Regions from separate parts of the Pseudoalteromonas translucida KMM 520 genome, predicted to be linked through region 2. Evidence: predicted binding sites of a transcription regulator. Region 2 holds the regulator's gene; the other holds the start of a gene.
What was found. The regulator NrdR, encoded in region 2, represses ribonucleotide reductase genes. The targets are predictions, from matches to a motif close to AAACACNANATNTNGTGTTT.
Positions count from the first base shown of each region.

Region 1: the regulator NrdR is predicted to act here: its motif matches at 9,348-9,367, upstream of nrdA (class 1a ribonucleoside-diphosphate reductase subunit alpha).

Region 1 is NZ_CP011034.1:1,634,531-1,646,957, reverse strand. It holds gene rpsA (30S ribosomal protein S1) at 1-552, opposite strand, end outside; gene cmk ((d)CMP kinase) at 648-1,358, opposite strand; gene aroA (3-phosphoshikimate 1-carboxyvinyltransferase) at 1,464-2,741, opposite strand; gene serC (3-phosphoserine/phosphohydroxythreonine transaminase) at 2,741-3,823, opposite strand; gene gyrA (DNA topoisomerase (ATP-hydrolyzing) subunit A) at 4,148-6,847, opposite strand; gene ubiG (bifunctional 2-polyprenyl-6-hydroxyphenol methylase/3-demethylubiquinol 3-O-methyltransferase UbiG) at 7,025-7,735, shown strand; gene PTRA_RS07740 (HAD family hydrolase) at 7,735-8,415, shown strand; gene nrdA (class 1a ribonucleoside-diphosphate reductase subunit alpha) at 9,490-11,772, shown strand; gene nrdB (class Ia ribonucleoside-diphosphate reductase subunit beta) at 11,840-12,427, shown strand, end outside.
Region 2 is NZ_CP011034.1:2,684,629-2,697,055, forward strand. It holds gene PTRA_RS12365 (ligand-binding sensor domain-containing diguanylate cyclase) at 1-1,021, opposite strand, end outside; gene PTRA_RS12370 (phosphatidylglycerophosphatase A family protein) at 1,057-1,542, opposite strand; gene thiL (thiamine-phosphate kinase) at 1,539-2,513, opposite strand; gene nusB (transcription antitermination factor NusB) at 2,607-3,017, opposite strand; gene ribH (6,7-dimethyl-8-ribityllumazine synthase) at 3,033-3,497, opposite strand; gene ribBA (bifunctional 3,4-dihydroxy-2-butanone-4-phosphate synthase/GTP cyclohydrolase II) at 3,591-4,703, opposite strand; gene PTRA_RS12395 (riboflavin synthase) at 4,732-5,385, opposite strand; gene ribD (bifunctional diaminohydroxyphosphoribosylaminopyrimidine deaminase/5-amino-6-(5-phosphoribosylamino)uracil reductase RibD) at 5,390-6,538, opposite strand; gene nrdR (transcriptional regulator NrdR) at 6,541-6,990, opposite strand; gene glyA (serine hydroxymethyltransferase) at 7,095-8,351, opposite strand; gene thrC (threonine synthase) at 8,622-9,905, opposite strand; gene thrB (homoserine kinase) at 9,916-10,851, opposite strand; gene thrA (bifunctional aspartate kinase/homoserine dehydrogenase I) at 10,861-12,427, opposite strand, start outside.

The DNA.
Region 1 (12,427 bases), 1.1 Mb from region 2:
CTCTTCACGTTCTTGTGAGTTTTCAGATTCGATAACTGCACGACGTGAAACAACAACGTTGTTACGTTTTTGATCAAGCTTGATTACTTTAAATTCAAGCTCTTTGCCTTCAAGGTGAGTTGTGTCACGTACTGGACGAACATCAACAAGTGAACCAGGTAGGAAAGCACGGATTGAATCAACTTCAACTGTGAAACCGCCTTTAACTTTACCGTTGATAACACCAGTAACAGTTTCTTGCTCTTCACATGCTTTCTCAAGACGGATCCACGCTTCGTGACGCTTCGCTTTCTCACGAGAAAGGATAGTTTCACCGAAACCGTCTTCAATTGCATCTAGTGCAACATCTACTTCGTCGCCAACAGCAACTTCAAGTTCACCAGCAGCATTTTTGAACTGCTCAGCAGGGATAGCACTTTCTGATTTAAGACCAGCATCTACAAGTACAATGTTGTTCTCGATTGAGATTACTGTACCTTTAACGATAGAGCCTTGCTCTGCTTCAAAACCCTTTAAGCTTTCTTCAAATAACTGCGCAAAATTTTCTGACATACGAATATACGTCTCTATATATTATACCAATAAGCAACCATGCTGCATGGGGTTGTTAAAATAGCACTGGCATCCTGCTGGTGCATAAAATGTGTTTAGCTTCGTTTAGGAAGCCGACCTTCAGAGATAGCCGCATCCAATAAAGTTAATACCTTATCATATACTTGCTGTGCATTAAGCTCGCTAGTATCAAGCTCAATAGCATCCTCTGCAGGCACAAGTGGCGCAACGGCGCGATTCATATCGCGATCATCACGCTCTTGAATGTCTTTTAATAGACCACTCAGTGTAACATTAAGACCGCGAGCATTCAACTCAACAAAACGTCGTTTGGCGCGTTCTTGTGCACTGGCGGTTAAAAATATTTTTAGCGGTGCATCTTTAAAAACCACAGTGCCCATATCGCGACCATCAGCAATTAGACCTCGTTCAGTTCTAAATGCGCGTTGGCGACGTAATAACGCTTCGCGTACGCGAGGTAGTGCTGCTACTTTTGATGCTGCAGCGCCTACTTCTTCGTTACGGATTGTGGTGCTTACATCCTCACCTTCTAAAACAATCTTTCCTGCACTAGTTTGACTATCTACCAAAAACTGCACATCTAAATTAGCAGCTAAGGGGACTAATGCATCTTCGTTATCTAATGCGATTTGATGGTGAAGTGCTGCTAGTGATAAAACGCGGTAAATTGCGCCACTATCAAGTACATCCCATCCCAACTTTTCGGCTAACAAGCGACAAACAGTTCCTTTACCTGAACCACTTGGGCCATCTACGGTGATCACGGGCATTAATAACGCCTGCATTTAAACCTCCTACAATGCACACCTAAGTAAACCGCAATATTATACGTCAGTTATTTAAATAGATCGCTATTAGTGTGTAACTTTTTATCAATTAACATCAAAAGCCTACTCACTAACTGATGCTAATACATTGAAAAATGTCGGAAATGTTTTATAAGTACACTTAGGATCATTAATCGTGATTGGCTTTCCACCTACGGCAATCATAGCAAAGCACATGGCAATGCGATGGTCATCGTAAGTATCAATTGCCACATCGTTAAAGTGTTTAGGCGGGGTGATTTCTATAAAATCGTGCCCTTCTACAACCTCTGCGCCCACTTTTCTGAGCTCAGTTGCCATAGCGTGTAGTCTATCGGTTTCTTTTACGCGCCAATTATAAATATTACGAATAGCCGTTGGGCCTTTAGCGAAAAGTGCCACAGTGGCTAATGTCATTGCTGCATCCGGTATGGCATTGGCGTCAATATCTACGCCATTAAGCTCGCCTTTACGAACAACTAAACGCTCATCATACCAATCTATTTTAGCACCCACTTGTTCCATTACTTTAGCAAAGCCAATATCGCCTTGCACCGATTTAGCACCAACACCTTTAATTTCAATTTCGCCACCGGCAATTGCAGCTGCGGCTACAAAGTAAGATGCAGAAGACGCATCGCCTTCAACCATAATGCGATCAAGTGACTGGTACTGTTGACCACCTTTAACGGTAAAAGTTGCATAATTACTATGTTCAACTTCTACTCCAAAGCGTGCCATTACATCAAGGGTTATATCAATGTAGGGTTTAGATACTAAAGTGCCTTTAATCGTTATTTTGGTATCGCCGTTAAACAGTGGTGCAGCCATTAGTAATGCTGTTAAAAACTGGCTTGATATACTGCCGTCAATGGCAACTTCACCACCGTTAATTTGCCCACCTATAATTTTAAGCGGTGGGTAATCTTTATTTTTGCAGTAAGTAATATCACCGCCAAGTGCTTGCAGCGCATCGACCAAATGCCCTATTGGGCGCTCTTCCATGCGTGGCTCACCAATCAGTTCATATTCACCAGCAACTGCGGCAAGTACAGCCGTTAAAGGGCGGTAAGCCGTACCTGCATTACCTAAAAACAAAGGCTCTCTTGGGGTTTTAAATACCCCACCAACACCTTGTTCAGTAGCAACTGTTCGCTCTTGATTTAAACTAACGTTAACACCTAATAATTGTAATGCGCCTAACATATGGCGTATATCGTCGCTATCAAGTAAGTTTTCAACAACAGTAGTGCCATTCGCTAATGCCGCCAATAACAATATACGGTTTGATAAGCTTTTTGAACCTGGCAGAGTGACGCTGCCATTAACACGCGAAATAGGTTCTAAGCGTAATTGTTCCATTAGCTATTTTCCTTTGCAAAGGCAGCCATAAAGTCAACAAGCGCTTGCACTCCCTCAAGTGGCATTGCGTTGTAAATACTGGCGCGCATTCCACCTACAATTCTATGGCCTTCGAGTGCTAGCAAGCCCGCTTCGTTTGATTGAGCAACAAATTTACTGTTTAAGCTTTCGTCATTTAACCAAAAAGGGACGTTCATACGCGAGCGGCTATGCTTAGCTACTTTATTAGAATAAAAATCAGAATTATCAATAAAATTATAAAGTAGTTCAGCTTTTGCAATATTTTGTGCTTCCATGGCTTTTACACCGCCATTTTGCTCAAGCCATTGGAATACTTCAGCCGCTAAATACCATGCAAATGTTGGTGGCGTATTAAACATACTGCCCTGCTTGGCCTCTAGTGCATAATCTAAAATACCTGGCTTAGGTAGTCCTTCACGTGCTAGTAATGTTTTACGTACGATAACGATTGCAATGCCAGAAGGACCTATATTTTTTTGTGCGCCGGCGTAAATTAAATCAAATTGATTAACGTCAATTTCACGCGATAAAATAGTTGACGACATATCTGCGATAATTGGCGCTGTTGGATGACTCGGTACATCAAAAATCTCTAAGCCATCAACGGTTTCGTTAGGGCAATAGTGAATGTACGACGCATCTGCTGGTAATTGCCAGTCAGCCACTGCTTTAATCGAGAACTGACCATCGGTATCGTTACGTACATCAATAGCAGTAGTTTGGGTAAACTTATTTGCTTCATCCGTTGCACTTTTTGACCAAACGCCGTTTTCGCAGTAAACCGCTGATTTATTTTCCTGATGTAAATTTAATGGCACAGCACTAAATTGACCGCGACCGCCACCATGCATAAACAGCACTTCAAATTTATCGCTAATATTCATTAAACGACGCAGGCTCGCTTCACATTTTTTTGTGAGCGCTAAAAACTCTTTACTACGGTGACTCATTTCCATCACCGATACACCCAAACCTTGCCAATCTATAAATTCTTGTTGTGCTTTTTTCATTACTGCTGGCGGTAACATGGCCGGCCCCGCACAAAAGTTATACTTACTCATTACCTTTTCCTCATTCCAGTAATTAAAAAATTAAACACCCGATTACTATTTAATCAGGTTATACACATTAAATTAAAGCTATGATCATTAAGCAGGCTATATCCTCGCTTATAGAATTTAAGCTTTCATTACCTATAAGGCTGCATTAATGCAGCCAACAGAGCAATATAAAACAATTACTGAGAACAACTATATATATAAATTAACGTCTTGCAATTGAGTCTTTTTGCTATTGTAATAATTATTTTATTGCGCAGTATTATTAATATTAGTTTTATTCAACACGATTAAAAAAAGCGGCCAAGGCCGCTTTTTTAATCTCAATTATTCTGAAGGAGGATTATCATCCGCTACTTCATCAATAACCGTATCAACTGTTTCGACGTCTTCGATATCGATTAAGTCACTTTCGGTAACTTCAATCTCTTCTATACGTTGTAAACCAACTACTTGCTCTTCGTCAATAGTTCTGATCAAAATAACACCTTGCGTGTTACGTCCAACCGTAGAAACTTCATTAACGCGAGTTCGTACTAAGGTACCACGATTTGAAATAATCATTATTTCATCGTTATCGTCAACTTGTACAGCACCGACAACCGCACCGTTACGCTCACTTACTTTAATAGACACTACACCTTGAGTCGCACGACTCTTCGCTGGGTAGTCTTCAAGTAAAGTACGTTTACCGTAGCCGTTTTCAGTCACGGTTAAAATAGCACCATCCGTTTTAGGTACAATTAGCGATACTACGCGTTGTTCTTCAGGCATTTTAATACCACGAACACCTGTAGCTGTACGACCCATAGGACGAACACCTTTGAAGCGAATCTCAGGGTTACCTTCTTCGTCTAGTACTGGGTTACCGTTTTCATCAACAACCGTTGTTTCTTCTGCTTCTTTAAAGCGTACTACTTTACCTGCATCGGTAAACAACATAATTTCGTTGCTGCCATCGGTAACATCAACACCAATTAGGCTATCGCCTTCATTTAGGTTAACCGCAATAATACCGCTTGCACGTTGACGGCTGTATGCCGTTAGTGGTGTTTTCTTTACTGTACCAAATGCGGTTGCCATAAAGATGTATTTATCTTCTGCGTACTCGCGTACTGGCAATATAGCGGTAATACGCTCATCTGCCTCAAGTGGTAATAAGTTAACAATTGGTTTGCCGCGCGCTGCACGACTTGCAAGTGGTAACTGATACACTTTAAGCCAATATAAACGACCAGCCGTTGAGAAACACAATATAGTATCGTGCGTATTAGCAACTAATAAACGTTCAATGAAATCTTCATCTTTCATCTTAGTTGCCGATTTACCCTTACCACCACGACGCTGTGCTTCGTAATCAGACAGAGCCTGATACTTAACATAACCTTCGTGAGAAAGCGTTACGACTACGTTCTCTTCGGTAATTAAATCTTCAAGGCTAATATCGTGTGCTGCGGCGTTAATTTCAGTACGACGCTCATCACCATATTGCGCTTTAATTTCAACTAACTCATCGCGAATAACTTCCATTAAACGCTCTGGTGTTGCCAAAATATATAATAGCTCAGCAATTAAATCTAATAACGATTGGTATTCAGTTAGAATCTTTTCGTGTTCTAAACCCGTTAGCTTATGTAAGCGTAAATCTAGAATTGCTTGGGCTTGTTGCTCAGAAATAAAGTATTGACCATCGCGAATACCTAACTCAGCAGCCAACCAATCTGGGCGTGCAACGTTGTCTTCGCCTGCTTTATCAAGCATGGCTTTTACATTACCTAATTCCCACGAGCGCGCTGTTAAAGCAACTTTTGCTTCAGCAGGTGTTGGTGAATTACGAATAAGCTCAATAATTGGGTCAATGTTTGCCAGTGCAATTGCTAAACCTTCTAGCATATGTGCACGGTCACGTGCTTTGCGTAAATCAAAAACAGTACGACGAGTTACTACTTCACGGCGATGAATAATAAACTCTTCAAGCATTTCTTTTAAATTAAAGCACTTAGGCTGGTTGTTAATTAACGCAACCATATTCATACCAAACACAGTTTGTAACTGCGTTTGCGCATATAAATTATTTAAAATAACTTCGCCTACGTCACCACGTTTAATCTCAATAACGATACGCATACCGTCTTTATCTGATTCATCACGTAGCGCACTAATACCTTCAATTTTTTTATCTTTAACCAGCTCGGCAATTTTTTCAATTAGGCGCGCTTTGTTAACTTGATAAGGTATTTCGTGAACAATAATAGTTTCACGATGCGTTTTTTCATCTACTTCTATTTCAGCGCGGGCACGCATGTACACTTTACCACGGCCAGTTAAATAGGCTTGCTCTATGCCTTTTTTACCGTTGATAATTGCAGCAGTTGGAAAATCTGGGCCCGGGATATAATCCATTAACTCTAAAATAGATAATTCAGGGTTTTGAATGAGTGCTAAACAGCCATTTACCACTTCAGTTAAGTTATGAGGTGGAATGTTTGTTGCCATACCTACCGCAATACCCGATGAACCGTTTACTAATAAGTTAGGAACTCTGGTCGGTAAAACGTCAGGGATTTGCTCAGTGCCGTCGTAGTTAGGAACGAAATCAACCGTTTCTTTTTCAAGATCGGCTAATAATTCATGCGACATTTTTGCCATACGTACTTCTGTATAACGCATTGCCGCTGCTGAATCACCATCAACCGAACCGAAGTTACCTTGACCATCTACTAGCATATAACGCAGTGAGAATGGCTGTGCCATACGTACTATAGTGTCGTAAACAGCACTATCGCCGTGTGGGTGGTATTTACCGATTACGTCACCGACAACACGTGCCGATTTTTTGTAAGGCTTGTTCCAATCATTACTAAGCTCGTTCATTGCAAACAAAACGCGGCGGTGAACAGGTTTTAAGCCATCACGCACGTCTGGTAATGCACGTCCTACAATTACGCTCATTGCGTAATCTAAGTAGGAGTTTTTTAACTCGTCTTCAATATTGACTGGCAGAATGCCATGGGCGAGATCAGTCATTGATATCACATTCCTTCAGTATCAGCTCTTAAACACCCACTATTAGGTATCAAGAGAATTTGTTATTATTGCTAAAGAAACATGCTACCACAATTTATTTAGATTTACAGGCGCAAAACTTTGCGATTTACCAATTTAGCCCTATATAATGCCCCCAGATTGACGAGGAAGTATTTTATGACCGAACATCAAAATGTAGATCACGCAGAAATTGCAAAATTTGAGGCCATCGCAGAGCGGTGGTGGGATTTAGACGGGGAATTTAAACCGCTTCACGAAATAAACCCCTTACGTTTAGACTTTATAGCCAATAAAACTGGCGGTTTATTTGACAAAGAAACACTAGACGTAGGTTGTGGCGGCGGTATTTTAAGCCAAAGCATGGCGCGCATGGGGGCAAAGGTAACCGGCATAGATATGGGCCAAGAGCCTTTAACTGTTGCCAAATTACACAGCCTAGAGACAGGCGTACATGTAGAGTATATTAAAGTACCAGCTGAACAATACGCATCCGAGCACCCTGCTCGCTTTGATGTAGTAACCTGTATGGAAATGCTGGAACATGTACCCGATCCGGCTTCTATTATTCATGCTGTTGCTGAGCTTGCAAAACCCGGTGCTAATGTGTTTTTCTCAACACTTAATAAAACCCCTAAAGCCTATTTGTACGCCATTATTGGTGCAGAAAAGCTATTAAAAATGGTGCCTGAAGGCACTCACGATCACAAAAAGTTTATTAAACCAGCACAGTTAATTGCCTGGGCTGAACAAGCGGGTTTAAAAGTACGCGCCAGTGCTGGGTTATCTTATAATCCATTATCTAAGCAGTACTCGCTTAATACCGACGTAAGCGTAAATTATATTCTGCATTTTGAGAAGTTAGCGTAATGGCCAGCTCTCAATCAACGTCACCCACTATAGAGTACGATGCTTTTTTATTTGACTTAGATGGCACTTTACTCGATACCGCCGATGACTTAGGTGCAGCTTTAAATACCGTGCTGCGTTCACAGCAATTAGATACAGTAAGTCGTGAGATATATCGCGCTGCTGCATCTAATGGCGCAGCAGCCTTGTTAGCAGTCGGCTTTAAAGATAAATGGTTTGAGCAACCGCAAGCACAACTCGTTAAGCAATTAATTGACGCTTACGCGGCTAACATAGCCAAACACACCACGTGCTTTGCTGGTATTGAGCCACTACTTATCGAACTGGAGCGAAAAAACATCAAATGGGGGATCATGACTAACAAACCCGGATTTTTAACCGATCCTTTAGTGGCCGCTATCCCTGCTTTAAAAAATGCCTGTGTGGTTATTAGTGGCGATACTTTAGCTGAAGCTAAACCTTCGCCTTTACCATTACTGCATTGTGCCAAGCTAATGGACGTTGCGCCAAATCGCTGCTTGTACATTGGCGATGCTTTGCGTGACATTCAAGCAGGTAAAGCGGCGGGTATGCACACCGCAACTGCACTTTGGGGTTACGTGCCTAACTTAACCGAAGTTTTGAGCTGGCAGGCCGATTTTAATTGGCAAAGCCCTATTGAAGGTTTTAACCATATATAGTGCTATGTTAATTATTAAACACTATATATTGTGATTGTGTTAGTTTTCACACAAAGCCTGCTGATAAAAAAAGCAGTCAAAATATATTTTTAAAAAGCGTAAATTTAGTAGATCCTGCGTTTACTTTTGTAAATTTTAACTTAACTGAATGTTAGAAGGTTAATGCCTACTAACACAAATGTGTTATCCCGACGTTATCCACAATTAGGGGCAATTCTGCCCCTTGCAAAACAACGCAGACCACATTATCTTTCTCAGTAACGCTTTGATGAAATTAACATTTTATAAAAGTGGAGGGGCTAACACCATACTGATATATGGTGTTAGTAAAGACACTTGCTAAAATTTCAGCAAAGCGCTTGGTTTTACAAAATTTAGCGTAACTTATTCTGAAATTGTCGGCAAGTACAAGATAAAATTTCGGGTAATTAAAATTGAAAATAAGTATTTCTATAGAAGTTTCGGAAAATGTTATAATGATTGTTTCTAAAGCTATTATAACTCTGTGCAGTTTGTTCATAATCTAAATCTAAATGGGCTAATTTTTAGCCCTTTTTTATATCTAGCATTCCAATACTACTATATCTGTGAAAACAGCCTTGCCTCAATCTTATATATAACAACCAAGTATCTCATACAAAAACTCAGCTCAACCATATATAGTGCTATGTTAATTAATAAACACTATATATTGTGATTAAGTTAGTTTTTACGCAAGGCTTGGTGATAAAAAAAGCAGTCTGAATTTATTTTAAAAATACATAAATTTAGCAGATCATTAGTTGATTTTTGCATATTTCACCTTAAATGATTGTTCGAAGGTGAGTGTCTACTAACACAGAGGCTATATCTCCTCATTATCTACTAATAGAGCTAATTCTACCTCTTGCAAATGAACTCAGACCACACTATCTTGTGATCATTAAATAGAACAGCACCAGATATTGTGGCCAAATGTTATTCAATTAAATTCTCCAATTTAATGTAATTTATACTAAACAAGTATCAACCTTGCTTCAGCGAGGCATAAACATTGGTCAAAATACATAATTCCCAAGGAATACAGGCAAAACTATGAACCAACAGTTATCTGTAAGCAAACGTGACGGCCGTAAAGAGCCACTTGATCTTGACAAGATCCATCGCGTTATTGAATGGGCCGCCGAAGGGTTAAATAACGTTTCGGTTTCGCAAGTTGAATTAAAATCACACATTCAATTTTACGATGGTATTCGTACTAAAGATATTCACGAAACCATCATTAAAGCTGCAGCTGATCAGATTTCAAAAGAATCTCCTGATTATCAGTATTTGTCTGCACGTTTAGCTGTATTCCATTTACGTAAAAAAGCGTATGGCCAATTTGAGCCACCACGTTTATTTGATCATGTAACAAAAATGGTTGGCGACAAGCGCTACGACGCTCATCTACTGGTAGATTATACCGAGCAAGAGCTTGACGAATTAGACGAATACCTAGATCACAGCCGCGACCTTAACTTTAGTTATGCTGCGGTTAAACAGCTTGAAGGTAAATACTTAGTTCAAAACCGTGTAACCGGTGAGATTTATGAAAGCGCGCAGTTTTTATATATTTTAGTCGCTGCTAGCTTATTTGCTGACTACCCTCGCGACACACGTATTGCGTATATAAAACGTTTTTACGATGCGATTTCATTGTTTAAAATTTCATTACCTACGCCAATTATGGCAGGTGTACGTACCCCAACACGCCAGTTTAGCTCGTGTGTATTAATTGAATGTGGCGACAGCCTTGATTCTATTAACGCCACCTCGTCTGCAATTGTTAAATACGTATCGCAACGTGCCGGCATTGGTATTAACGCAGGCCGTATTCGTGCGCTGGGCAGCCATATTCGCAATGGCGAAGCGTACCATACTGGGTGTATTCCTTTTTATAAGCACTTTCAAACAGCGGTTAAAAGCTGTTCGCAAGGTGGTGTACGTGGCGGCGCAGCAACCTTGTTCTACCCGCTTTGGCATTTAGAAGTAGAAAACCTGTTAGTACTTAAAAATAACCGCGGGGTTGATGACAACCGCGTGCGTCATTTAGATTACGGTGTGCAGTTTAATAAACTAATGTACTCGCGTTTAATTAAAGACGACTACATTACCTTGTTTAGCCCCTCTGATGTGCCAGGCCTTTACGATGCATTTTTTGAAGACCAAGACGAGTTTGACGCGCTTTACGTAAAATACGAACAAGACGAATCAATTCGTAAAAAACGCATTAAAGCCATTGAACTGTTCTCAATGTTTGCTCAAGAACGTGCAAGTACTGGTCGTATTTACTTACAAAACGTTGACCACTGTAATACGCACAGCCCGTTCATTGCTAAAGTGGCACCTATTCGTCAATCTAATTTATGTTTAGAAATTGCATTACCAACTAAGCCGTTGGATAACGTAAACGACGAAGAAGGCGAAATTGCGCTATGTACACTTTCTGCCTTTAACTTAGGGGCTATTGAGTCACTAGATGAACTTGAAGAATTAGCTGAGCTTGCTGTACGCGCTTTAGATAACTTACTTGATTTTCAAGACTACCCTGTACCGGCTGCAAAAAATGCCACTATGGGTCGTCGTACTCTAGGAATAGGCGTAATTAACTACGCATACTACCTAGCTAAAAACGGTAAACGTTATTCAGATGGCAGCGCAAATGCACTTACGCACAAAACATTTGAAGCAATTCAATACTACTTAATGAAAGCATCAAACGAGCTTGCTAAAGAGCGTGGTGCATGTCCTAAGTTTAACGAAACAACCTACTCTCAAGGTATAATGCCAACAGATACGTACAAGCGAGATCTTGACAAAATTTGTGATGAGCCATTGCACCTTGACTGGGATGCATTACGTGCCAGCATTAAAGAGCACGGTATGCGTAACTCAACAGTAAGTGCGCTAATGCCATCAGAAACATCGTCGCAAATTTCTAACGCAACAAACGGTATTGAGCCACCACGTGGTCATATTAGCGTTAAAGCAAGTAAAGACGGTATTTTAAAGCAAGTTGTACCTGAATATGAACGTTTAAAAGATAACTACGAGTTACTGTGGGATATTCCTTCAAATGATGGTTACTTACAACTTGTGGGTATAATGCAAAAATTTATTGACCAGTCTATTTCGGCCAATACAAATTATGATCCAGGTAAGTTTGAAGGCGGTCGTGTACCGATGAAAGTCTTATTAAAAGATTTGCTTAGCGCCTACAAACTGGGTGTTAAAACCTTGTACTATCACAATACCCGCGATGGTGCATCTGATGCACAAGAAGATACACCGGATCTTGAAGATGATGATTGCGCAGGCGGCGCATGTAAAATTTAATTTTTGAGTTTTTATTTTAAGCGGGCACTAAGCCCGCTTTATTCTGATAGTTTTTTGAGTGATAAACATGTCTTATACTACCTTTAGTCGTAAACATAATAACCAAATGGAAGAGCCAATGTTTTTTGGCCAAACCGTTAACGTATCTCGTTATGATCAACAAAAATACCCTATTTTTGAAAAACTAATTGAAAAGCAGCTTTCGTTTTTTTGGCGCCCAGAAGAAGTAGACGTAAGCAAAGACCGCTTAGACTTTCAAGCATTACCTGATCACGAAAAGCATATATTTTTAAGTAACTTAAAATATCAAACATTGCTTGATAGCGTACAAGGGCGTTCACCAAACGTGGCCCTACTGCCTATTGTATCGCTACCAGAGTTAGAAACATGGATAGAAACGTGGGCGTTTAGTGAAACGATTCACAGCCGCTCGTACACGCATATTATTCGTAATGTTACCCAAGCACCTGAACTTATTTTTGATGACATAGTTAGCAATGATAAAATTAGTGAACGTGCCGATGCGGTAACAAAATACTACGACGATTTAATTAACTCAGTGTCGCTTTACAATTTATACGGTGAAGGCAAACACGAGATTAACGGTAAATCTGTTGTTGTTAATTTATTTGAGCTGAAAAAGAAACTTTACCTG
Region 2 (12,427 bases):
TTTTAGAAATTGCCGAGTGGCGCTCAATGCGGCCTTCGTGAGCCAGCCATAAACCTTCACTAAAACTGGCTAGCCAAACATTATTTTGATCATCACGAAACATGTCAGCAAACCAAATACTTTGATCTAACTGACTTGGCTCAACCCATTGCCAATCACCTGACTTACCACGAAATAATAAACGCCCATAAGTAGATACCCATAAGCCACCATTGGTGTCGCTCATAAATTTATAAACTGCAGAGTTATTCACATTAGGCAGTGGGAAAGAACGTAGTTCGTCATCTAAATCTAAAAAATAAGCACCCAACTCAGAAGCTAAATATAAATTACCATTTAAAAAAGAGAGATCGTGCACTATGGTTTGCGCTAAACTGTCGGGTAATGACACTTTGGCAGTAAGCTCTAAGCGTAATTTAGAAAAGTCAGCAGCACTTTTTGTCAGGCGCAGTAAATGTCTGTCGTTTACTAACCAAATGCCTTCAGGTGCGAGCGCCATCTTGCTCACAGAGCCAACTATTTGAGTAATAACAGTGGGATTAACTATGGGTGATGGCTCATTAGTTTGATCGCGTAAATCAACCAAACTACGGTCAACATAATAAAGACCATTAGCCGCTATCCAAATACCGCCTTTAGAGTCTTCTAAAATATCTCTAACGGGGCCTTTAATATTAAACTCTTGTGCACTAAGTGTTGCAGGGTCAATAACCACTAACCCATTTTTGGTGCCGATCCACAAAAATCCTTGGCCATCTATCAGTAATTTATTAATACCATTACTTGGTAAAAAAAGACTATTTTGCGTGTTGTAGTTGGTAAAAGTATTGCCATCAAAGCGACTTAAACCAAATTGAGTTCCCAGCCACATATAACCTTGCTGGTCTTGCACAACACTTTTGAGGGATTGTGAGGGGAGTCCGTCTTTAATATTCCATTGTTTAACTACGTAATCAGTAATTGAGGCCCAACTTGGCATAGCACAGGTTAGTAGTACAAAAACTAGTAAAAATCGCATCATATTGCTGCCACCTAGCTAAACAATCAAATAATAAACTAAAAGGGTAGTAAACCTACTTTTATCAGCGCTTGCAAACAAATAAGTGAAAATATACCTGCAAGTACGTCATCAATCATAATGCCAAATCCACCATGGGCACGCTTGTCGAGCACACGGATAGGACCTGGTTTGACTATATCAAAAAAACGAAACAGTAAAAAACCAACCAATAATGTTTGCCAGCTCAGTGCGGCACCAATCATAGTGATGTAATAGCCTGCCACTTCATCCCATACAATCGCGGGGTGATCGTGTACCCCTAAATCATCTGCGGTTTTGCCACAAGCCCAAATACCAAAAACACTGATCACTACAGCAAATACTATTTGTAACCACAACGGGTAGTGCATGGTTATAAAAATAAAAGGTAAAGCGGCCAAAGTACCAAATGTGCCTGGGGCTATAGGTGCAAGCCCAGTACCAAAACCTAAACCAAAAAACTGATGTGGACGCTTTAGGTTAAATAAACGCTTGTTGTTCAACTTAAATCCTTAGAAAAGTGCTCAAAACCTTGGTGCTTAAAAGTAAATTTTTCGCCTTTATGTAACAGGTCAATTTGCCCTTCGCCACTTTTTATTTGGCCAATACAAATTGCCTCTACGCCATATTGACGCAGCTTTACATCAAGCATACTTTTATTACTATCAGGCACGGTATAAAGCAGTTCATAGTCGTCGCCATAATTTAGTATAAATGGTAATTGTTGTTCAAAACCAAGGCTAGCTTTCATTGCATCCGAGGTGGGTATGCTTTCAATATTAACCGTTGCGCTAACCTGCGACATATTTAATATATGACCTAAATCGGCTAGTAAACCATCTGAAATATCAATAGCAGAAGATGCTAGCCCACGTAATACCTGCCCTGCGGCCACTCGAGGTGTAGGGAAGTTAAGGCGCTTTTTAATATGTTTTAGGTGCTCAGGTTCAATCGTTAAGCCTTGCTTGCGAGACTCTATTGCAAGCCCTGCATCACCTAACGGCCCAGTTACAAAAATCCAGTCACCTACTTTTGCGCCATTTCGGCATAACGCAGTGCCTTCGGGCACTGTACCTTTTGCACAAATAGTAATACTCAAGGGTCCTTGAGTCGTGTCGCCACCTATTATTTGCACATTAAAATATTCGGCAATTTCATGCATGCCGTCAGTCAATTCTTCAATCCATTGCTGATCAATACTCGGAAGTGTTAAAGCGATAGAAACCCATGTAGGCTCTGCCCCCATTGCCGCTAAATCACTTAAATTTACAGCCAATGCTCTGTGCCCGAGTGCGCGAGGTTCAATGTCGTCAAAAAAATGCACACCAGCGACGAGTGTATCGGTTGTAATAGCAAGCTGACAATTTTGCGGCACAGTAACTAATGCGCAGTCATCTCCAATCCCTAAGTTAACATCGCGGCGAGTAATACCACGACCTTTAAAATAACGATTAATTAATTCAAATTCCTTCATACACAAAAAAGCCGACCTATGCCGGCTCTCCTTTTTAACGGTAATTTATACCAGCCAATTTTGATAAAATAATTATCAAAATTTGACTAAATATTACTTACGTAAATGCTTAACTGCTTTATCAAGTACACCGTTTACAAATTTATGGCTATCTTCAGCGCCAAACATTTTAGCTAATTCAATGCTTTCGTTGATAGCCACTTTGTATGGAACATCTTCACGAAATTTTAGCTCATAGCTGCTTAAACGTAATATTGCGCGTTCAACCATATCTAACTCATCGAATGGACGGGTTAAATGCGGTGATACAGCCTCGTCTAGTTGCTTATAATTTACCGCAACGCCACTGGCTAAATCTTTAAAATATTCAACATCAATTTTAGTCACGTCGTTTTCGATCAACATTTGTTGTTCGATATCGGCAATTGCATTGCCACTTAATTGCCAAGAATAAATGGCCTGAAGTGCTAATATACGTGCTTTACGTCTTGCTGCTGGTTTCACAAAAATTCCTTAAACTTAAATTTTATCTAACACATTAACCATTTCAAGCGCGCCTAAAGCAGCTTCGCCGCCTTTATTGCCCATTTTGGTGCCAGCACGCTCAATTGCTTGTTCAATGCTTTCTGTGGTTAATACGCCAAATGCAACCGGTATATCATACTCAAGTGATACTTGCGCAAGACCTTTGTTTGATTCGCCAGCAACTAGGTCAAAGTGTGGAGTACCACCTCTGATCACTACGCCTAAAGCGATGATTGCATCATACTGTTTTTTTGCCGCAATACGTTTCGCTGCTAAAGGTAATTCAACCGCGCCAGGTACATAAACCACGGTAATATCGTCATCCGATACACCACCTGTGCGTTTTAATTCATCAATAGCGCCTGCTAATAAGCTACTACCAATAAAGTCATTAAAGCGAGAAATGACAATGGCAAATTTTTTGCCCGGAGCGTACTTACTACCTTCAATAATTTTCATTTGATAACCTTAAAAATAAGTTTGAGCGATTTCGATTGCGCAAAAATTGCAGCGCATCATACCATAAAAATAAAATAATAGCCTAGCGCCTAATTACTGTGGCTCTATGTAGTCAACAACTTCTAAATGAAACCCAGAAAGTGCATGGTACTTTTTAGGGCGACTCATTAAACGCATTTGTTTAATGCCTAAATCGGCTAAAATTTGTGAACCCACGCCTACAGTACGAGACGTACCTGTAAATTTATTCGGTGTTACATCCTCACCCGAATCTTCGGCTGCAAACGCTTTTACTGTTGCCTCAAGTTCTGCGGTGCTTTCTTGTTTGCCTAAAATAACTAATACACCATTATGCTTCGCTATATAAGCCATTGCGTCAGACACGCCCCAACTACGCTCAGAATTTCTATCTGAGAGTAAAATATCGTTAAAGGTGCTTTGTAAATGTACTCGCACTACGGTTGGCGCTTGTTGTTTTATTTCGCCTTTTACTAATGCGTAATGTAGTTGTCCGTCAATGGTGTCTTTATAAGTTACTAAATCAAACTCACCGTGCTCGGTAGGTAACTTACACTTTGCAACTTGCTCTATCGTGGTTTCGTTTAAGTTACGGTATTCAATTAAATCAGCTATGGTGCCAATTTTAATATCGTGCTGTTTAGAAAATACCTCTAAGTCAGGACGGCGCGCCATAGTGCCATCTGCATTGAGTATTTCTACAATAACCGATGAAGGCTCAAGCCCTGCTAAACGGGCTAAGTCGCAGCCAGCTTCAGTGTGCCCTGCACGCGTTAAAACACCACCAGGTTGTGCCATTATAGGAAAAATATGCCCAGGTTGTACTATGTCGCTAGGCACTGCGCCTTTAGCTATCGCTGCCTGCACTGTACGTGATCTATCTGCTGCCGAAATACCTGTGGTAACGCCTTTTGAAGCTTCTATCGACATAGTAAAATTAGTTGAAAACGCAGCACCGTTATTTTTTACCATAAGCGGTAAATCAAGTTGCTCGCATCGCTGTTGCGTCATGGTTAAACAAATTAAACCACGGCCATGCGTAGCCATAAAGTTAATAGCTTCTGCGCTAATATGCTCGGCGGCAATAATTAAATCGCCTTCATTTTCCCTGTCTTCATCGTCCATTAAAATAACCATTTTACCGGCTTTAATGTCTGCGATAATTTCTTCTGCGCTGTGTAAGTTCATAATTCACTCTTATTAGTTGTTAGTTGCGTTACTTAATAAAGCCCGCTTTTGCGAGTAAGCTCATTGAAATATCAGCGCCCGTAGGCTGCTCTGCGCCTTTTATAAGCCGCTCTAAATAACGCGCAATTTGGTCGACTTCCAAATTAACTTGGGTGCCCACTTTAAAATTAGCTATCGTTGTTTGCTCGCTGGTATGGGGCACAATCGTTAATTTAAATTTATTACCTTCTACTGCGTTCACTGTTAGGCTAATACCATCAATACATACCGAACCTTTGTATGGTATGTATTTCATTAGGTTTTCATCTGTGGTTAGCCAATATTCTGTAGCACGTGCGTTTGGCGTAATGGCGGTAATTGTAGCAATGCCATCAACATGACCAGACACTAAATGCCCACCTAAACGCGAAACCGGTTGCATGGCTTTTTCAAGATTAACTGTTTGCCCTAATGTGTAATGAGCAAAACCAGTTAAACCTATGGTTTCATTTGATAAGTCGGCACTAAAACCATCGGCATGTTTATCAACAACAGTTAAACACACACCATTAGTGGCAATACTATCACCTAACTTAACATCACTCATATCAAGGTCAGGGCTTTGTACACGAATAGCTAAATCGCCTTGTTTTTTTTGTAATAAAGCAATTTTGCCTGTGGCTTCTATTATCCCAGTAAACATAGCATTACTCTTTTTTATCAAGTGGTTTTAATGAGCTTTTTACTGCGCTAATACGTAAATCATCACCTATACGCGTACACTCATTAAAAGTTAAATTAATCGTATTTTGCATACTGATCAACTCAGGAAAATTAACTAAACTCTTGCCATCACACCCAATTAATTTAGGCGCTAGATAAAAAATAAATTCATCTATTAAATCCAGTTCAACCATTTTACCCGCAAGGGTTGCCCCTGCCTCTAGCCACACGGTGTTAAATTGCAGCTTTGCGAGCTTTTTTAAAACCGCGGTTAAATCAACTTTTGAATTACTAGCAGTTACTACTATATGCTTTACAAAATGCGGCCAATGTTGCGATTTATCAACCTTGGTAGTAAAAATTATTATTTCACTTTCAATAGCAAATAAAGCAAGATTTGGGGTTAAACGATTTTGCGAGTCAATAATAACACGCACCGGTTGGCGAAGCGGTAACTGTGTAGGTAATGCCTGCGGTAATTCATTTTTACGCACATTTAATTTAGCGTCATCTACTAATACTGTGTCGGCACCGGTTAAAATAGCGCAACTTTGTGCACGATATAACTGTACGTCTTGGCGTGCTGCTGCGCCTGTTATCCACTTACTTTGGCCATTATTTAGCGCCGTTTTGCCATCAATACTGGCGGCCATTTTACACGTTACATAGGGCAGGCCATGCTCCATGCGTTTAAAAAAGCCTAAATTAAGCGCCCTAGCCTGTGCTTCAAGTAACCCATGTGCAACCTCAATACCAGCGTCGCTAAGTATTTTCAGCCCCTTACCTGCCACTTGTGGATTGCTATCGACCATAGCAGCAATTACTTTTACTACACCGGCGGCTTTTAAACCTTCTGCGCACGGTGGTGTACGACCATAATGGCTACATGGCTCAAGCGTAACATAAGCTGTTGCGCCTTTTGCTTTACTGCCTGCCATAGCAAGTGCATTTACTTCTGCATGCCCTTGTCCGGCAAGCTGATGAAATCCCTCGCCTACTATTTCATTGTTTTTAACTAATACACAACCTACGTTTGGATTAGGCGTGGTAGTAAACCGGCCTTTTTTAGCCAGCTCTATAGCACGTGCCATATACATTTCGTCATATAGGTTAAAAACGTAGTCGCTTTGCATACTTATTCCCCTAAACGGGCAATTTCTTCGCCAAATTCGCGAATATCTTCGAACGAGCGATACACTGAGGCAAAGCGCACATAAGCTACCTTATCGAGTTTTTTAAGCGCTTCCATAATGCACTCTCCCACTAAATGGCTCGAAACCTCTCGCTCGCCGGTTGCGCGTAATTGCGATTTTATTATATGAACGACTTCTTCTACTTGTTCGGTACTTACAGGGCGTTTTTCCAGTGCGCGGTTTAAACCATTTAATAACTTATCTTCGTTAAAGGGTTCGCGGCTGCCATCTTGTTTTATTACCCGTGGCATAACCAGCTCTGCGCCCTCAAACGTAGTAAAACGCTCATGGCAGTCATTGCATTCACGACGACGACGCACTTGGTGACCACCGCCAACCAGGCGAGAGTCAATAACTTTGGTATCTTTTGCGGTACAAAATGGGCAATGCATAGCTAGGTACTTCCGTTTTAAAAAACAAAAAAGGCCGCTTTAAAGCGGCCTTTATCTTAGCAAAAAACTAAGCGATTGTGATCTAAATTACTGTTTTACTTTTATTAAGCGTAAACAGGTAGTTTTGCACAAATAGCTTTTACTTTTTCTCTTACTTGCGCCTGTACTGATTCATCATTGATGTTATCTAGTACGTCACAGATCCAGCCAGCAAGCTCTTTAGATTCTGCTTCTTTAAAACCACGACGAGTAATTGCAGGTGAACCAATACGTAGGCCAGATGTTACAAACGGTGAACGTGGATCGTTAGGCACTGAGTTTTTGTTAACTGTAATATGAGCGTTACCCAAAGCAGCATCTGCATCTTTACCGGTAATATCTTTATTGATTAAATCAAGTAAGAATAAGTGGTTTTCAGTTTTGTCAGATACAATTTTGTAGCCACGTTCCTGCATAACAGCAACCATAGCCTGTGCATTTTTAACAACTTGTGTTTGGTACACTTTAAACTCTGGCTGTAGAGCTTCTTTAAATGCCACTGCTTTAGCAGCAATAACATGACATAAAGGACCGCCTTGGCCACCAGGGAAAACAGCACTGTTAAGCTTTTTGTAAATTGCTTCGTCGCCACATGCCGAAATAATTAAACCACCACGTGGGCCTGCTAATGTTTTATGTGTAGTTGTAGTAACAACATGTGCGTGAGGAACTGGGCTTGGGTAAATACCCGCCGCAATTAAACCAGCAACGTGCGCCATATCTACAAAAAAGTAAGCGCCAATTTTATCAGCGATTTCACGTAATTTAGCCCAATCAACAATACCTGAGTATGCTGAGAAGCCACCAATGATCATTTTTGGCTTGTGCTCAAGCGCTAGCGCTTCAACCTGTGCGTAATCAATTTCGCCTGTAGTTTCATCTAGGCCATACTGAATTGCATTGTAAAGCTTACCTGAAAAGTTTACGTGTGAACCATGCGTTAAATGGCCGCCATGAGCTAAGCTCATACCAAGTACAGTGTCACCGGCGTTTAATAACGCTAAAAAAACAGCCGCATTTGCTTGCGAACCAGCATGTGGTTGTACGTTTGCGTAGTCAGAACCAAATAGTTCGTTAGCACGGTCAATCGCTAATTGCTCAACAACGTCTACATGCTCACAACCGCCATAGTAACGTTTGCCCGGATAACCTTCTGCGTATTTATTAGTTAACTGTGAACCCTGTGCTTCTAGTACGCGTGGGCTACAGTAGTTTTCAGAAGCGATTAATTCAATGTGATCTTCTTGGCGCGCAGTTTCTTTTGCAATTGCGTCAAATAACTCTGGGTCAAAATCTGAAATATTCATGCTACGTTCTAACATTGGGGTCTCCTGGGGCAAGGTGTATGGTATTTTTTAGAGGCTTTATTGTACGCTTAAAACGACTATTTGCCTACGCTCTTAAGTTGAGGATATTTAAACAGGGATTGAATTTATTTCACAGGCTTTTTAAGATGATATTTTTTAATCATTACATAACAAATTAAAATATATATTAATTACTATATTTGCATAGCTAATGAAAGGATTAACATCCACACTAAAATATACCTATAAAAAAGCGACCAAGGCCGCTTTAATTAAACTTTATTTTTAACTTAATTTTTTAAGCATTTCAGTACGTAAGGCATCATAATCAGCATTTATATCATTAGCTAAGCATGGCTTAGCTAATGCATCTGCAAGTGGCTTTGGCATATCTAGTTCAATGTTTAAAATACCTTCAACACTGTCTTTAAATTTAGCAGGATGAGCCGTGGCTAAAAAGATTCCAGCAGCACCAGAAGCGCGATTTTCAACAAGCCCTTGGTATGCAATAGCGGTATGCGGCTCAGCAACATAACCTGTTTGTTGAATATTTTTCATCACTGTTTGCGTATCTTGCTCGTTTACGCTGGTTGAATAAAAATTATCGTAGCTAAACCAATTGTTGTCGAGCATAGTTTGCACTCGTGGCCAGTTATTTGGCTTGCTTACATCCATAGCATTTGAAAGTGATTCTAGCGTCGCATTTGGCGTCCAGTTTTTATCCAGCATAAAGCGCGGTACTGTATCGTTTTGATTAGTAGTTGCACTTAGTTTGCCAACAGGCAAACCAATAACAGCACCTATCATTGCCGCGCACACATTACCAAAGTTACCACTTGGAACCGAAATGTGCGCAGTAGCACGTTTTGCTTTTGGTAATTGTGCAATTGCCTCAAAGTAATAACAAACTTGCGCTACTAAGCGACTAATATTAATAGAGTTAGCAGAGTTAAGCCCCAGTGTAGATTTAACTTCTTCATCTAAAAACGCATTTTTAACTAACTCTTGGCAATCATCAAAGCTGCCTTCAACCGCGTAACAATGAATGTTGCCACCCAATGTAGTAAAGAGCTTTTGCTGCGCCAGTGAAATTTTACCTTTAGGGTATAAAATTACTACGTCGATATTAGGCTTATTATAAAACGCATGTGCAACCGCCGCGCCAGTATCGCCCGACGTTGCAGTTAAAATAGTCACTTTATCGCCTTGATTAAACTGCGCTAAACACTCTGCCATAAAACGCGCACCAAAATCTTTAAACGCTAAGGTAGGCCCATGAAACAACTCCAAACAATAAGTGTTCTCTGCCACTTCCACCAGCTTAACCGGAAAGTTAAATGCATTTTTAACCATATGTGTAACGGTATCAGCTGGTAATTCATCGCCAATTAAATGCGAGAGTATTTTACTGCTACGGGTTACAAAATCCATATCAAGTAGTGCATCAACATCCGTTAGCGGTGTTAATGACTCGGGAAAAAACACCCCTTGATTACGCCCTAAACCCGTTTTTACTGCCTCAACAAACGACACTTGTTGCGAACACTCTTTTAAATTATGTAATTGCATAACTGCTATCCTATAAAACTGTTAATTGACGTGTGCCGTCGTTATCTAATTTACAAATATGGCAAAAACCTTGCTCGTTTATGTAGTTACTTTCAAGCCACTGCGCGCATTGCTGTGCAGCTTTTAATGTTTTACACACAGTAAATAATGTTGGCCCTGCACCAGAAATACTAACAATTTCGGCGCCTAGCGCTGGCAAACTCGCTTTTGCTTCACTAAAGCCTGTTATAAGTGGCGCACGGTATGGCTCGGCTATATCGTCTTGCATAATACTCAATGCATCATCAAAGCGATGCATTAACAATAAACTACTAAAGGCAGATAAACGCTGCGCAAATTCTACACCTGCGTGCATGCTCAATTCTTTTGGTAAAACTGAGCGTGCTTTTGCTGTATTAAGTGAAAAACCAGGAAACGCAGCAACGTAATACCAGTTTTCATCAACTGGCAAAGCAATTGATTTATTAGGAATTAAATCGCCAGTTAGCTGCAGGCCACCTAAATAACATGGCGTGATGTTATCGTAATGACGACCACCACTAACAACTGCTTCAAAGTCGGCCATTAATTCAATAAGTTCAACTTGGCTAAGCTTGGTACCGGCAAATTTATCAAGGGCAGCAAAGGTTGCTACCACCGAACACGCACTTGATCCTAGCCCTGAACCTATGGGCAAATTCTTTTTCAGTTCCAACTTTACACTTGGCATATTAGGCGCTACATGCGCTCTAAAATGCACTAAACATTGATACGCTAAGTTTTCACTGGCATCACTTGGTAGCTTATGCGCGTATTCGCCAGAGCAAATAAACTCATCGCTCGATGCGGCACTAACAACGGCTACATCGCCTAATAAACTGCCGTCAATAGGTGCAAGAGCTGCGCCTAATGCGTCAAAGCCAACGGCAAAATTACCAATAGATGCGGGAGCATATACTTCAATCATTGTTTGCTCCTAGCGCGATAACGTTTTTAAAATATCAGCAAATACACCAGCGGCCGTTACTGCTGAACCTGCGCCATAGCCTCGTATAACAAATGGGCGTGGCTGATAATACTGACTTAAAATTGCTAATGCGTTTTCGCCATCACGAATATCGTAAAGTGCATGTTTTGCATCAACGGCTTCTATACCTACTTTACAGTGGCCTTGCTTAATTGTGCCTACGTAACGCAGTACTTTACCCTCTGCTGCAGCACTTGCTATACGGTCGTTAAAACCTGCGTTTAGGCTAGGAAGCTTTTCCATAAACGTATTTACATCATCGCCTTGTGCAAAATCGTGCGGTAACACCGACTCTACTTCAATGTCGCTTAGCTCTAGTGGCATGCCAGACTCGCGGGCAATAATTAATAGTTTTCGTGCTACGTCTGTCCCCGATAAGTCATCACGCGGATCAGGTTCTGTAAAGCCACTTTCTTTGGCTTTAATTGTTGCCTCAGACAGTGACAAGCCATCTTGCAGCGCACCAAACATGTACGATAGCGAGCCTGATAAAATACCGCTAAATTCTAGTAACTCATCCCCTGCACCAAATAACGACTTTAAGTTATCGAGTACCGGCAAACCGGCTCCTACGTTGGTTTCGTACAAAAACTTACGGCCATTTTTTTGCGTTGCTGTAATTAAGTCTTGATAGTAAGCATACGAGCTTGTATTGGCCTTTTTATTTGCGGCTACAACATGGAAACCGGCATTTAAAAAGTCTACGTATTGCGCCGATAACGCATCTGACGAAGTACAATCAACTAATACAGGATTTATTAAATGGTTTTGCTGTACAAATTGTTCAACTAGTTTTAAATCAAAAGCCTGTTCTGATGCGCCAAGCTTTTGCTGCCAATCATCAAAGGCAATACCTTCACTGTCTAAGTGTAGCTGGCGAGAGTTGGCAACCCCATAAAGCTTGAGTTTAATATTGCGTTTTTCAAGCCATGCTTGTTGACGCTCTAGTTGCTCAATAAGCTCTTGCCCTACTAAACCACACCCTAATAAAAACACGTCAATTGATGGAATATGGGTAAAGAAATTCTCATGACAAACCTTTACCGCGCCATTACAACGCTCACCATCGATCACGGCCGAAATAGAACTTTCGGTAGAGTCTTGGGCTATAGCTACAATATTTACTTGTGCTTGAGCAAGTGATGCAAAAAACTTAGCCGCTAAACCTTTGTGCGCACGCATATTATCGCCCACTAAAGTAACAATAGCTAAGTTACGTTTTACTTGTATTGGTTCAATTAAACCAGCTTGAGACTCTAATTTAAATGCGGTTTGCAACGCTTCAAGTGCCAGCGCTAAATCGACCTCATGAACACAAAAACTAATACTGAACTCACACGATGACTGGGTAATTAAAACAATCGACACATTATCAAGCGCAAGGGCATTAAATACTTTAGATGCCATCCCCACTTTACCTTTCATGCCGGGGCCCGACACGGTAAGCATTGCTAAATCTTGTAAACTTGACAGTGCTTTTACTGGCTCAGATGAAACGCTTTCGTTACTAATAAGT